4 regions of the Lysinibacillus sp. FSL K6-0075 genome follow, and region 4 is predicted to be linked to each of the others. Evidence: riboswitches for the same ligand, from Rfam matches in the RefSeq annotation. Region 4 holds a riboswitch; each other region holds the start of a gene.

Region 1 (3,174 bases), 2.0 Mb from region 4:
CGACATTTTTAACAGAACGTCAAGGAGGCTCAGACGTTGGCGCGAATGTTGTGGAGGCGAGAAAGGATGGCGCTGCGTATCGCCTATATGGTGAAAAATACTTCGCATCCAATGCGGGCATGTGTGGAGTAGCGATGGTGTTGGCACGACTAGAAGATGCGCCAGCAGGTTCCAAAGGCTTAACGTTGTTTGCAGTTCCTTGGCACAAAGAAGATGGAACAGCCAATCATCTTCGTATTCGCCGACTGAAAGATAAGTTAGGCGTTCGAGCAGTTCCTTCAGGTGAGGTAGAATTTGATGGTGCACTTGCCTATGTTGTAGGGGAGCAAAATAAAGGGATTTATTACATGCTAGAAGCACTAAATCTCTCAAGAATTTGTAATGCAGTAGCTTCAATTGGCATTATGCGTCGTGGCTTTTTAGAGGCAAAACATTACGTAACCAATCGTTATGCATTTGGCAAGCCTTTAACACAATACCCTATGGTTCAGGATACTTTAGGTAAATTTGCGGCTAAGTTGCATGTGGAAGTAGCGACAGTTTTTGATCTTATTCAATTATACGATAAAGTGACGAGTGGACAGGGAACACAGCAAGACCTTATTATGAATCGTTTATATATTGCCATTATGAAAAAGGAAACAGCAGAGCAAGCCGTTCATTATGCTAGTGAGGCAATTGAATTACACGGAGGTAATGGCTATATCGAAGACTTTGTAACGCCCCGCTTATTAAGAGACGCACAAGTGTTGACGGTGTGGGAGGGGACGGCTAATATTTTGGCCTTAGAACTCATTCGGTTAGTAGATAAGTTTCATGCACATGAACTGTTTGTACAGGAGATGGAGGAACGCTTAGAAAAATTAGCTAACAGCTCGTTAGTACAAATCGTTAAAGAACAATTAGCGAATATGGCTGTGAAATTACAAATCTTTAGCGCTTTAGACGCGGCAACGAAAACTTTTGAAGCAAAAGATATGGCGAAAAAAATGGCTCATCTTTATGAAAGTGTTGTAGCAGTAGAATGGGCGCATAAATTTGGTGGGAAATATGAAAAACTAGCGGACGTTTATTTAGAGCAGACGTGGTCATTAAGAGAAATGGGTGCTCAAATGAAAACAGTCCAATATTTTTCTGAAATTGTATAATAGCTTGGGAGTCGTCTTGAATGGAGGCGACTTCTTTCATTTTCATGTATAATGAAATCAACTGAATATTGTAAAGGTTCTTTACTTAAGTAAAGTGAAAAGGGAAATCGGTGTAAATCCGATGCGGTCCCGCCACTGTAAGTGTGAGTTTTTTCAAATGATGCCACTGAAGATTTCGGGAAGGCTTGAAAAATCGCAAGGAGCACAAGCCAGGAGACCTGCCTTTATAACAGACATGACAACCTACGAGGATAGGGTGGTGGATTTTGTATCAGTTTTTTTGGTGCGATTTTGCCCCCTCATCATTCAAAGATGAGGGGTTTTATTTTGATGCAGAATAAAGTGAAATGTCGCACGGATCAACGAAGGAGGATTCACATGAAGAAATTTTGGAAAATAGGATTATCAGCATTTTTAGCAGTAGGCTTGCTAGCTGCTTGTGGACAGGAAGCAAAAGATAACAAGCCAGCTACTGAGCAGCAAACACAGCAAGAAACAGCACAGGATGAAGCAACATTCCCAATGACTATAACAGATGCCCTTGGCAAGGACATTACTCTTGAAGCACCTCCTGAGAAAATTGTTTCACTTATTCCAAGTAACACTGAAATCCTTTTTGGACTTGGTTTAAATGATGAAATAGTTGGTGTTACTGACAACGACGATTATCCACCAGAGGCAGCTGAGAAGGATAAGGTTGGCGGAATGGAATACGATATTGAAAAAATTATTGCCTTAAAACCAGATATCGTTTTTTCACACGAATCTAGCATGTCTCTTTCAGAAGAGGCTATTGCACAGCTTGAATCAGCAGGTTTGAAAGTGTTTGTAGTAAGAAATGCACAAGACTTTAATGAAACATATACGACAATTGAGCAACTTGGTCGTGCTACAGGGAAATTACCAGAGGCTGGAAAAATTGTTGCTAATATGAAGGCCAAAGTAGAAGAAGTTTTGACTAAAGTCAAGGATGTTGAACCAAAAAAAGTGTTAGTCGAAGCATCGGATGAGCCAGATATTTATACAGCTGGCAATGGCACATTTATGAACGCAATGCTTGAAATGATCAATGCAGAGAATGTAGCTGTAGATGGTGATAATTGGTATAAAATTGATGCAGAACAAATTATCGCGAAAAATCCAGATGTCATTGTGGTGACATATCATTATGTACCAGATATTTTAACGAAAATACCAAAACGTGCGGGTTTTGATACTATTAATGCCGTAAAAAATAATGCGATTGTACAGGTAGATGAAAGTACAACGAGTCGTCAGGGACCACGTTTAGCAGAAGGTCTAGAAGAATTAGCAAAAGCGATCTATCCTGAGGTATTTAAGTGAAAAAAATAGCACTAGCCTATGCACTAACATGTACGCTTCTTCTTATTAGCATCTGGTGTGGCGTAGCGATAGGCTCAGTTCATATTCCATTAGAAGTATTGTGGAATAAGGCGGCTGATGAAACAGCCGCCAATATCTTTTGGAAAATTCGCTTGCCTCGCGTGTTGTTAGCAGGACTAGTGGGGGCATCTCTAGCTATTGCTGGAGCAGCATTCCAAGGTTTATTAAAAAACCCATTAGCAGACCCATACACACTAGGGGTTTCATCAGGGGCTTCTGTTGGTGCTGTTATAACAATCTTTTTTAGTATTTCTATCCCTGTCGTCGGTTTGTATGCTCTACCAACCTTTAGTATGATCGGTGCTATCATCACGATGGTAGTTGTCATGAGCTTCGCTAGACTCGTAGACCGTTCATTGAAAATGGAAACATTGATATTAACAGGTGTTATTTTTAGTTCATTTTTAGGTTCCCTTATTTCATTAATGATTGCTTTATCTGGTGAAGAATTACGTCAGGTAATAGGCTGGTTACTTGGTTCTGTATCGATGCGTGGTTGGCCATATGTCCAAATGATCTTTCCATTTGTTATTGTAGGTTCAATTATGCTATGGACGCAAAGACGAGAGCTAAATGTTTTGTTGTATGGTGAAGAGCGAGCAAAACATTTAGGTGTTAATGT
Region 2 (3,174 bases), 2.1 Mb from region 4:
CTGGCTTAGGGCTAACCTCTAAATAAACATTTTTCGGCGTCTTTACGTCTTTCACCTTCGTTTGTACTTCAGCAATTTTCGCTTTAATCTCTTCGTTTAATTTACTTCCTTGATCAGCAACATCCATCACAGCAGCAATTTGTTCGATATCTCCATAAACATCATCGAAAGTAGTCGCAGATTGAATAACAAACACTTTAATTCCTGCATCTTCAAGCGGCTTTAGTGCATCCTTATCACCGATTGTATAAGCAATGACAACATCTGGCTTTAACGCTAAAATTCGTTCACTGTTAAAATTCGTAGTATCAGAGACACGTTCAATTTTTTGTGCTTCCTCTGGGTAAGTATCGTACTCAGTTGCCCCTACAATTTTATCGCCAACACCTAGAGCAAACAAGATTTCAGTATTACTTGGTTGTAATGATACAACTGTTTTTGGAACTTCATTAAATTCTATTTCAACACCACGGTCATCTGTCACTTTATAGCTTGTTTTCTCTGTGTGTTGTGTATCCTGTGAAGCATCTTTGTTTTTTGTATCTTCAGCAGTGCCACAGCCTGCTAACATCAGTGCAAGTAAGAGCACTGATAGCCATTGGAATTTAAATACTTTCTTCATTATTATTCTCCTTTTTCTTTTTCATTGGGTATGATTTACTAATAAATGGTATTTCAGCTATTCCTGTTTGCTGATTCATAAAAACAGCCATGACAAAACATACATTAGCTAATAAGCCAAGGTAATCGAAAAGAATAGCAGGAACCGCTCGTTCTTCTGATACTTTGTGTAAGGTACGATATGATTTTTTTGCTTCACTGCGGCAAAGATGTAAAGCAGCAGCGGCCTCAGTTCCTTGAGGTAAAACAAAACTTTGAATCTCTTCCTTCACATGACCAACGTAAAAGTCATAACGCTCACTTAACCAAGATAAATCCTCTTCAGTTACTGCTAGTTTTCCACGAACTGAGCCATTGACATGATAAGCCATAGGTAAAATAAGCATTAAATCCTCTTCAACAACTTGAATATCCTCTTTTTTTACTGCAGCTAATGCAACTCCTAGATGTGTTGTGAGGCTATCCGTTCGAATTTCAAAATCGACCGTTGAAGCTTTCTCACGCATAAATGGATAACAAGAATAACGTGCATCTTTTTTCACTTGCTGTCCCCCCTACTTTCTATAATGAAAAATTCTTACATGAAAGGCATAAAAAAAGCCGCTCCTTTTGCAAAGGAACGACAAAAATAACATAATGATCGCCATCAAGCTCGACTTAGCCTATGTTTTTGCCGTATATCCTCCTAGCTTCCGAGAAGTTTTTATACGTTCAAATAAAGGTCGGTCTCCTGGCTTGTACAGTTCATTACATGAAACGAATGAGTTATAAAGAACCTTCCCATCTTCTTTGAGACAGTGGTAAATCTTTATAATGGCTGTACTTACAGTTGCGGAAACAGCTCCGGTTTTTCACCGGATTCCCGATTATGCTAACTAGCACCTTTATTCTGCAAGAATAATTCATTTGTAAAGCAGTTTATCATATATGATTCAGAAAAAATAGTTGTGCTGCGCATGGATAACTTTAAACATCCAGCAATATTTCTACTTTAAGAGAAAATTTAAAACCATTTTATAAGTTTTTACATTATTAAAAAAATTTATAGACTATAATAGTGTTTCAATTGCCTGTTCGATATCGAGCTGAGAATCTGTTGGCTCAAAGCGTGCGACAGTCTTACCACCAGCATCTACTAGAAACTTTGTAAAGTTCCAGCGAATATTACGACCATCTAAAAAGCTTGGGGCAAGTTGAACAATTGCTTCAGCAAGCATTTTCTCTTGCATACTTGCCTTACCAAATTCTCGAAAATTCGCTTCATGCTTTAAATAATTAAAGAGTGGATGTGTAGCCTCACCATTCACCTGTACAAGCTCAAAAATCGGGAATGTGACTCCATAGTTCACCTTGCAAAGATGCTTAGTTTCCTCCCCATCTTCAGGATTTTGATGACCAAATTGATCACAGGGGAAGCCAAGGACTACAAAATTTTCTTTCCCATATTTATCATACATTTTTTGTAAATCTTCAAATTGATATGTAAATCGGCATTGATTTGCCGTGTTAACAATTAACATTGTTTTTCCACGATATGTTTCCATCGATAAAATTTCACCATTAGGCTTCCGTACTAGATAATTATAAATGCTCATGCCATAACCCCTTATAGTTTTTCGTTTATTATAGTTGACTAGTCAACAGATCATCAAAGAATTTGCCCAAAAAAACACCATCTCGCTACTTTGAACGGATGGCTGACTTATACTTCTTTTTATATTTAGCATCTTGCTCTTCATTAATTAAACGATGGGCAATGTCTAATAATTTCGAGTCATTTGTTTGATCATATAGCTTTTTAAATGACATAATAATATCCTGTCGAATGAGAGATGGCTGCTTTTCATCTATACATGTTTGAAATCTTTTAGCTAGATATGACACAACCAGATCTCTTTGTACCTGTCCTGCTTGCCCAATTTTCCAAATTGCTTGTAATGCATGCCTTGCTGTGACGGATTGTTCGTCATAAGTCACAGCCCAAATCTTTAAGAAATCCTCCAATACCCTTTCTTCTGGATCACTTTTTGCAGCTAAAGCGCATAAAATTTGTGCAGCACGTGCACGAGAATATCCATTTTTGTATGTAAGTGCTTTTATTAGCTGTTCCCAAACTGCATATGTCCAATCTACGGGTTCCTGCATAATCTTCAATAATTCCTCGTAAGATTCATATTGAATATCGCGATCATGCTCTGTTAGATTATTAAAAAGTTGCAGAATCTCTTTTTCCATAATTTATCCCTACCTTTATTGTTTCAGAACGTAATAAAATTTGATTTATGGTACACTTAACTTAATTTTTTTCGCAAAGAAGGTGAGTTTATGAATAAATTTAATGCTAGGAAATTGATTTTTCGGTTGATTGTGATTTTATCCCTACTTATAGCTGCCTATTTTGTTATCCCTGTGTCCATGCCTTTAATATTCGCTGGGATTAGTGCATTTTTCTTAGAACCAATTGTCATGTTCTTTAAGCGGAAATGGAAAATGTCACGGAAAATAGCAGTTGCTTTTATTTACATAGTGAGTGTTATTGTTATATCTATTATT
Region 3 (3,174 bases), 1.8 Mb from region 4:
GGTTTTCAGCTTTTTTTAAGGTTGCCGGTATTTCGCCAGAACTTGAATGGTTCATCGCAGAATGATCGATTTCTTCAGAAGTATCCACAGAAGTGGATGCAGGCTTTGTTTGATCCTCTGTACAAGCCGATAAACTAATTAGAGCGACTACTGATAATAGTCCGATTGACCATCTTCTATTGAATGTCATGTGATATCCTCCTCACTATTTGCCCTTACTGTAGCAAATAAATGTGCAGAAATGATGGACATGACCTATGAATAAATTTTCCTCTAGTCTGACACGAAAGAAGTGAAGAGATATGTTATTGAATGGGCATGATTTTCAATGTTTTTTGTAATCTATACGCGAAGATACCAGCAAAAATGGCTAAAATAATATCTTTTGGTAGTGGAGGCATCATCCAAAGCCAAGCTAGCTTATAAGAAAAATTCTCTGGCGCACTCGCCCAAAGCTTGTATGCAAAAAACATCCAATTTGTTCCTATCAAATAATTTATAGCCGTTGCTACTAAAGCAGCTACGATAAAGCTTTTCTTTGTCCCGCTTCGTTCCACGATCCACCCTGCAACAAATGCCGCTAAAATAAATGTAATAATAAACCCAAAGGTAGGACTTAAAATTTGACCAATTCCACCACCAAAGCGAGCAAAGACAGGTGCTCCTGCCAAACCCACACACATATAAATTGTACAGGCGAGCGCACCTTTTCTACTACCAAGAATAAGCCCTGCTAAAATCGCAAAAAAGGTTTGAAGCGTAATGGGTACACCACCAACTACCATAAAGGGTGCAAAGGAAGTGATATTAGCACCCACCATCATTAGCGTTGAAAATAATCCAATATAGGTAATGTCGACAGTTCTTAATTTATGATGACTATGTTGTGTAACAGTTGCCATGATTTCACCTCGTTTTAAAAGTTATTACAGCTAGTGTAAAAAACGAAAGTATCTGTGTCAACCTTATTATTAAAATTAGTTAACTCAAATGCTAGATGCATTTCTATGTAGACTAACTATCTATAAAAATGTATGATAGAATCGTCACAATTTTATAACTTCAAATACTATTGGTGTGATATTTTTGAATGTCACTTAAAAGGGAAGTCGGTGGAAGTCCGATGCTGTCCCGCAACTGTAACGAGGAATCCTATAATATTATTTGCCACTGTGTAAGAATGGGAAGGCAATTATAGGATGTTGAATCGAAGCCAGGAGACCTGCCAGTTAGTAATACCTGTAATGCCCACGAGGATGCAAGCAATTACGGACAATAGCTGGATATTTTCTGACTTTGTTTAATCTAGGGTATTTCTATGTGTATTTTCGCATGGAATACCTTTTTTTATTGCTTCATTCATCAATATTCAGTAGGAGTTTAAAACAGATGAATAAAAAATTTATGTTATTTTCCTTTGTACTTTTCATGGTATTAATTGTTTCAATGACATTTGCTGTAATGGTTGGCTCTGTTTCAGTTACACCATTATATGTATGGAAAGTTATTCTTTCTAAAATTCCTTTTATACAAAATGCTATCGAACAAGATTGGAGTCGCTCACAGGAAATCATCATTTGGCAAATAAGAGCACCTCGTGTTTTGCTAGCTGCTATTGTTGGAGCGGGGTTAGCCATTGCGGGGGCAGCGATTCAGGCGCTTGTACGAAATTCCATTGCTGACCCGTATATTCTAGGAATTTCTTCAGGGGCAGCTGTCGGAGCTACTTCTGTAATTATTTTAGGGGCCTTTTCATTTTTAGGGATTTACGCTCTGTCAGTATCCGCATTTCTTGGGTCATTACTTGCCATTGCACTTGTTTTTTTCTTATCACGTGTTGGTGGACGTGTCTCTATTTTCCGCTTGCTATTGGCAGGTATGGCTGTGTCCTTTATCTTAACGGCTATCTCTAACTTTATTTTAATGATGTCAAAGCAAGAAGGGGCTTTAAAGGCTGTTATGTTTTGGATGCTAGGTAGTTTAGCTGGAGCTAAATGGAATAATATTGTGATTCCAGCTTTCGTATTCTTCGTTGTATTTGGGCTACTGTGGCTACACTATCGCAATTTAAATTTATTATTACTGGGGGAAGAGGCGGCAGTGACATTAGGCGTGAATCTTCAGCAATTTCGTATCCAGCTAATATTACTCGTTTCTCTGTTAACAGGTGTGCTTGTCGCAGTTAGTGGTTCTATTGGATTTGTGGGATTAATTATTCCCCATATTGTGCGATTAATTGTGGGCTCAAACTATAAATATGTAATACCTATTAGTGCTTTAATAGGTGGAATATTCTTAGTGTGGGCAGATGCCTTTGCTCGAATCATCATCGCTCCTCAGGAAATGCCAATTGGTATTATTACAGCTTTTTGTGGAGGACCATTTTTCATTTGGCTACTCCGTCGTAACAACTATTCTTTCGGTGAAGGAGATTAATTTCCATGACATTAGAAGCGAAACAAGTATCATTCTCCATTTACGATCAGCGTATACTACATGATGTAAGTATTCAAATAAAAGAAAAGCAATTTGTTGGATTAATTGGCCCTAATGGAAGCGGAAAATCAACATTGTTAAAAAATATGTATCGTCTCCTAAAACCCGAAAGCGGTACGGTATTATTAAATGAGCAGGATATTTTAAAGCAAACAAGTAAAGCAATTGCAAAAAATTTGGCCGTTGTTAGCCAAGAAACACCCGTTTTATTTGATTTCACTGTGCATGATTTAGTCAGTATGGGGAGAACGCCACATAAAAAGCTATTAGAGCTTGATCAAGAGCAAGATTTCCAAATTGTTAAAGATGCTCTTAGACAAACGGGTATATCTCATTTAGAGAAACGAAGCTTTAGCTCTCTTTCAGGAGGCGAGAAAAAGCGCGTAATGGTTGCACGAGCACTCGCTCAACAAGCACAGGTACTAATATTAGATGAGCCGACGAATCATTTAGATATTCAACATCAACTTCAACTCATGGATTTAATTCAGACCTTACATTTAACCGTAGTGGCAGCTTTGCATGACTTGAATATCGCTGCTATGTACTGCGATCAAATTTACGTTTTACAGCAAGGGCGGATCGTTTGTCATGGTACACCAGAGGAAGTGCTGACGCCAGCATTGTTGCAAGATGTATTTGGTGTCTTTGCCGATATTCAAACACACTCACTGACAG
Region 4 (3,174 bases):
CCGCAAGCCAAGTATCGTTGTAATCTAACCAACGAATCATACACCCGATATTAAAAGCGCCTTTTACTGGATCAAGAACATAGGAAGTTCCAGGAACACGTGTACCATTAGGAACGACTGTGCCTGGTACTACTGGACCAAGAAGCTTCGTGCATTCAGGATATTGTAAGGCCAAAATGCCACAGCCTAAAGTATCCAATAGAACATAGCGTGCCGTTTCGTATGCCTCTTCACTTGTAATCTTTGTATTTAGTACATAATCCGCAATATCTGTAAGTAATTGATCTGTCTTTGTTATGTCATTTGTTTTAATCATCTATATCTTCCTTTCAAGGCTTAAGTTTGATATACTAGTTTGCTGATGGGCATTGGTCAGAATGCCCATTAGCTTTATGGCGAGTTGTTAAAACTTGATTATACCGACAGTTTTTCAAGGTTATGACGCTCGCCAATATAATTGACACGAGGTCTGAATAATCGATTATTGTCATGCTGCTCAATCACATGGGCACATAAGCCAATTGTTCGTGAGCCAAAGAAGATTGGCGTATAGATTTCAATCGGCAAACCAAGCATGTAGTACACGGGTGCTGCATAATAATCTAAATTTGGATACAACCCTTTCTCCTGTACCATCACTTTTTCACCAGCTTCACACATGTGATATAAGCGATCATCCCCTTGCTCTAAACATAATTTGTGCAAGGCTTCTTTCATAATTTGCGCTCTTGGGTCCATCTTTTTCATATAGACACGGTGGCCAAAGCCCATAATCTTTTCTTTATTTTGTAGCTTGTTTTTCAACAATGCTTCAAAGCCTTCTACTGTTTTGGCTTCAAGAAGCATGTACATGACTGCCTCGTTAGCCCCTCCATGTAAATTCCCTTTCAACGATGCGACAGCTCCCGTTAAAGCGCCATACAAATCAGATTGTGTAGAAGCAATGACACGAGCCGCAAATGTTGAATTTGGCATCTCATGCTCACTATATAAAACGAGTGACTGATCAAAAATTTCTTCTTCTAACGCAGTTGGCTTTCTGCCCGTAATCATGTAATAAAAATTGGCACTATAGGAAAGTTGACTATCCGGCTCGACAACCTCTTGTCCATTTAATACACGATAGCTATTTGCTACGATGTTGGGCATACCTCCTAAAAGTCTATATGCTCGCGATAAATTCATTTCAGTCGAACGATCATTGATGTGCTGATCAAAGCCTGCTAAAGCGGAAATTCCTGTTCTAAGCCCATCCATCGCATGTGTTTCATTGGGCAATAGCTTGAAAATTTGAAATAGCTCTTGAGGAACCTGATAATGAGCTTTCAATTTGTCCTGTAGATCAGCCTGTTGCTCGGTAGTTGGTATTTCTCCATGCAGCAATAAGTAAACAATATCTAAATACGAATATCGCTGAGATAATTCAATCAAGTCATAGCCTCGAATAACTATTTGACTTCCTACAGTGTCTAAAAAAGATAGCTTTGTTTCAGCGGCAATGATTCCATCAAGACCTGGTGAATAATTTAACTCCATTTAATGACAGCCCCTTTGTTTAATTATTCTTGTAAGCGTTACCATTCAAACACGACAGAACAACAAAAAAACAACTCCTATCCCTTTCTAGAAGTTGTTAATCTACAAAAGCATGACAGACCAAAAAAACAGTGAATTTACATGAATTCACAATCATGCAGTAGCTAACACCTCCCTATCCTCGTAGGTCAATTGATGCTTTTTTTCGTGGCAGGTCTCCTGACTTATGATCAACGCTCCCATAACACCTTCCCATTTTGACAAACAAAACAGTGGCTTTGTTTTCGAGCTCCTAAATACAGTTGCGGGACAGTGTTGGACTCTCACCAACTTCCCTTTTAATCAAATAGAATCAGCTCCCATTTGAACCACCAAAATTTAGCATATTCAATTTGTCTTTTTACCTTAACATAGAGTTTTCAAAACAATCAATATAGGTAAAATTCAGAAAAGACTGATTATAAAAAGCTATTTTTCATCTTTGATGAACTATTCTGCGTTTTTTAGCAATATTTTGTACAAAAAAAGATTGTGCATCTATCCCAATACATCCAATTTTAAGCATTACAAGGAAAATAGAGGTTTTTAAAGGAAGAAAGGCGAATCGTTTCTTATGATCTATAGGAGGGACCAATATGGGATATATTACAGAGTTAAGGAAATACATCGGTAGTAGACCAATTATCAGTATTGGGGCGACCATTCTTGTGGGTAACGATGACAAGCAAATTCTCTTTCAACATCGATCAGATACGTTGGATTGGGGATTACCTGGCGGTGCATTGGAACTAAAAGAAACGTTAGAGGAAGCTGCTGCTCGTGAGCTTCATGAAGAAACAGGACTTGTAGCGAATGAATTTGACTTGGTGGGTGTTTTTTCAGGGCCAGATTATTATTTCCAATATCCAAATGGGGATGAGGTCTATACAGTTATTCATCTTTATATTGCGAAAAATGTAAGGGGTATATTGGAGATGAAGGATGATGAGAGCTTGAAACTTACCTATTTCAGTAAAAATGAGCTACCAGATCAACTTGAGAAAAGAACGAAACTGCTATTAAACAATCTGGAAGATACATTGTGGGATTTAGGTAGTTCTTTTGCAAAGGATATTCTTTAAATAACAAAGAGCATGCTTTTTATTCAAACATGCTCTAATCATTCTTTCTTGGGTATTATAGTCTAACCTTAACCTCAGTACCGTCCTGAGCTTTGACATCGACTAGCACGAGCCCTTTATAATTTTGTAGCTCCTTGATAATCGGCTTGAGCATTTCTTTGTCGATGAGCGGAAAGGTAAAGTCTATTTTCTTTTGATCGAAGTATGCCTTTGTCCACTTATTAACTTGTTGCTGAATCCATTTGGAAGTTAAAATGGAGAGGACAATGGTTAACACAGCATAGGGAACAGGGACAGTAAAGCGAACGTCTTTTGCTTTCACTTTTACATGCATCATTCGTCGCCTCTATTCAATGAAGACTGCAACGGTATCTCCGTTTGCCGATTTTATATCTACAATTTGTCCATCTAGTTCATTTTCGATCGCTTCAAGAAGAAGATTGATGTCGATATCTTTCACGTATTTTTCCGATTGTGGAATACTCGCTGCGATGCTGTGTCCAGCCATGAGTACGGC

Evidence for each region. A riboswitch is a leader RNA that binds a small molecule or an ion and turns the genes downstream of it on or off. The one in region 4 is predicted to bind cobalamin.
Region 1: it holds a riboswitch for cobalamin, as region 4 does, so the genes downstream of both, MHB65_RS02665 (ABC transporter substrate-binding protein) here and mmgD (citrate synthase) in region 4, are expected to answer to the same signal.
Region 2: it holds a riboswitch for cobalamin, as region 4 does, so the genes downstream of both, MHB65_RS23040 (hypothetical protein) here and mmgD (citrate synthase) in region 4, are expected to answer to the same signal.
Region 3: it holds a riboswitch for cobalamin, as region 4 does, so the genes downstream of both, MHB65_RS21855 (iron chelate uptake ABC transporter family permease subunit) here and mmgD (citrate synthase) in region 4, are expected to answer to the same signal.

What each region holds. Positions count from the first base shown of each region.
Region 1 covers NZ_CP151947.1:566,270-569,443, forward strand. The annotation lists gene MHB65_RS02660 (acyl-CoA dehydrogenase family protein) at 1-1,148, shown strand, start outside; cobalamin riboswitch at 1,206-1,389, shown strand; gene MHB65_RS02665 (ABC transporter substrate-binding protein) at 1,527-2,492, shown strand; gene MHB65_RS02670 (iron ABC transporter permease) at 2,489-3,174, shown strand, end outside.
Region 2 covers NZ_CP151947.1:4,590,280-4,593,453, forward strand. The annotation lists gene MHB65_RS23035 (cobalamin-binding protein) at 1-622, opposite strand, end outside; gene MHB65_RS23040 (hypothetical protein) at 606-1,163, opposite strand; cobalamin riboswitch at 1,324-1,522, opposite strand; gene MHB65_RS23045 (glutathione peroxidase) at 1,671-2,216, opposite strand; gene MHB65_RS23050 (hypothetical protein) at 2,302-2,856, opposite strand; gene ytvI (sporulation integral membrane protein YtvI) at 2,947-3,174, shown strand, end outside.
Region 3 covers NZ_CP151947.1:4,379,315-4,382,488, reverse strand. The annotation lists gene MHB65_RS21865 (YdhK family protein) at 1-190, opposite strand, end outside; gene MHB65_RS21860 (biotin transporter BioY) at 306-902, opposite strand; cobalamin riboswitch at 1,057-1,245, shown strand; gene MHB65_RS21855 (iron chelate uptake ABC transporter family permease subunit) at 1,390-2,436, shown strand; gene MHB65_RS21850 (heme ABC transporter ATP-binding protein) at 2,442-3,174, shown strand, end outside.
Region 4 covers NZ_CP151947.1:2,535,534-2,538,707, reverse strand. The annotation lists gene prpD (2-methylcitrate dehydratase) at 1-316, opposite strand, end outside; gene mmgD (citrate synthase) at 415-1,536, opposite strand; cobalamin riboswitch at 1,728-1,924, opposite strand; gene MHB65_RS12430 (NUDIX hydrolase) at 2,172-2,657, shown strand; gene MHB65_RS12425 (hypothetical protein) at 2,713-2,994, opposite strand; gene MHB65_RS12420 (hypothetical protein) at 3,004-3,174, opposite strand, start outside.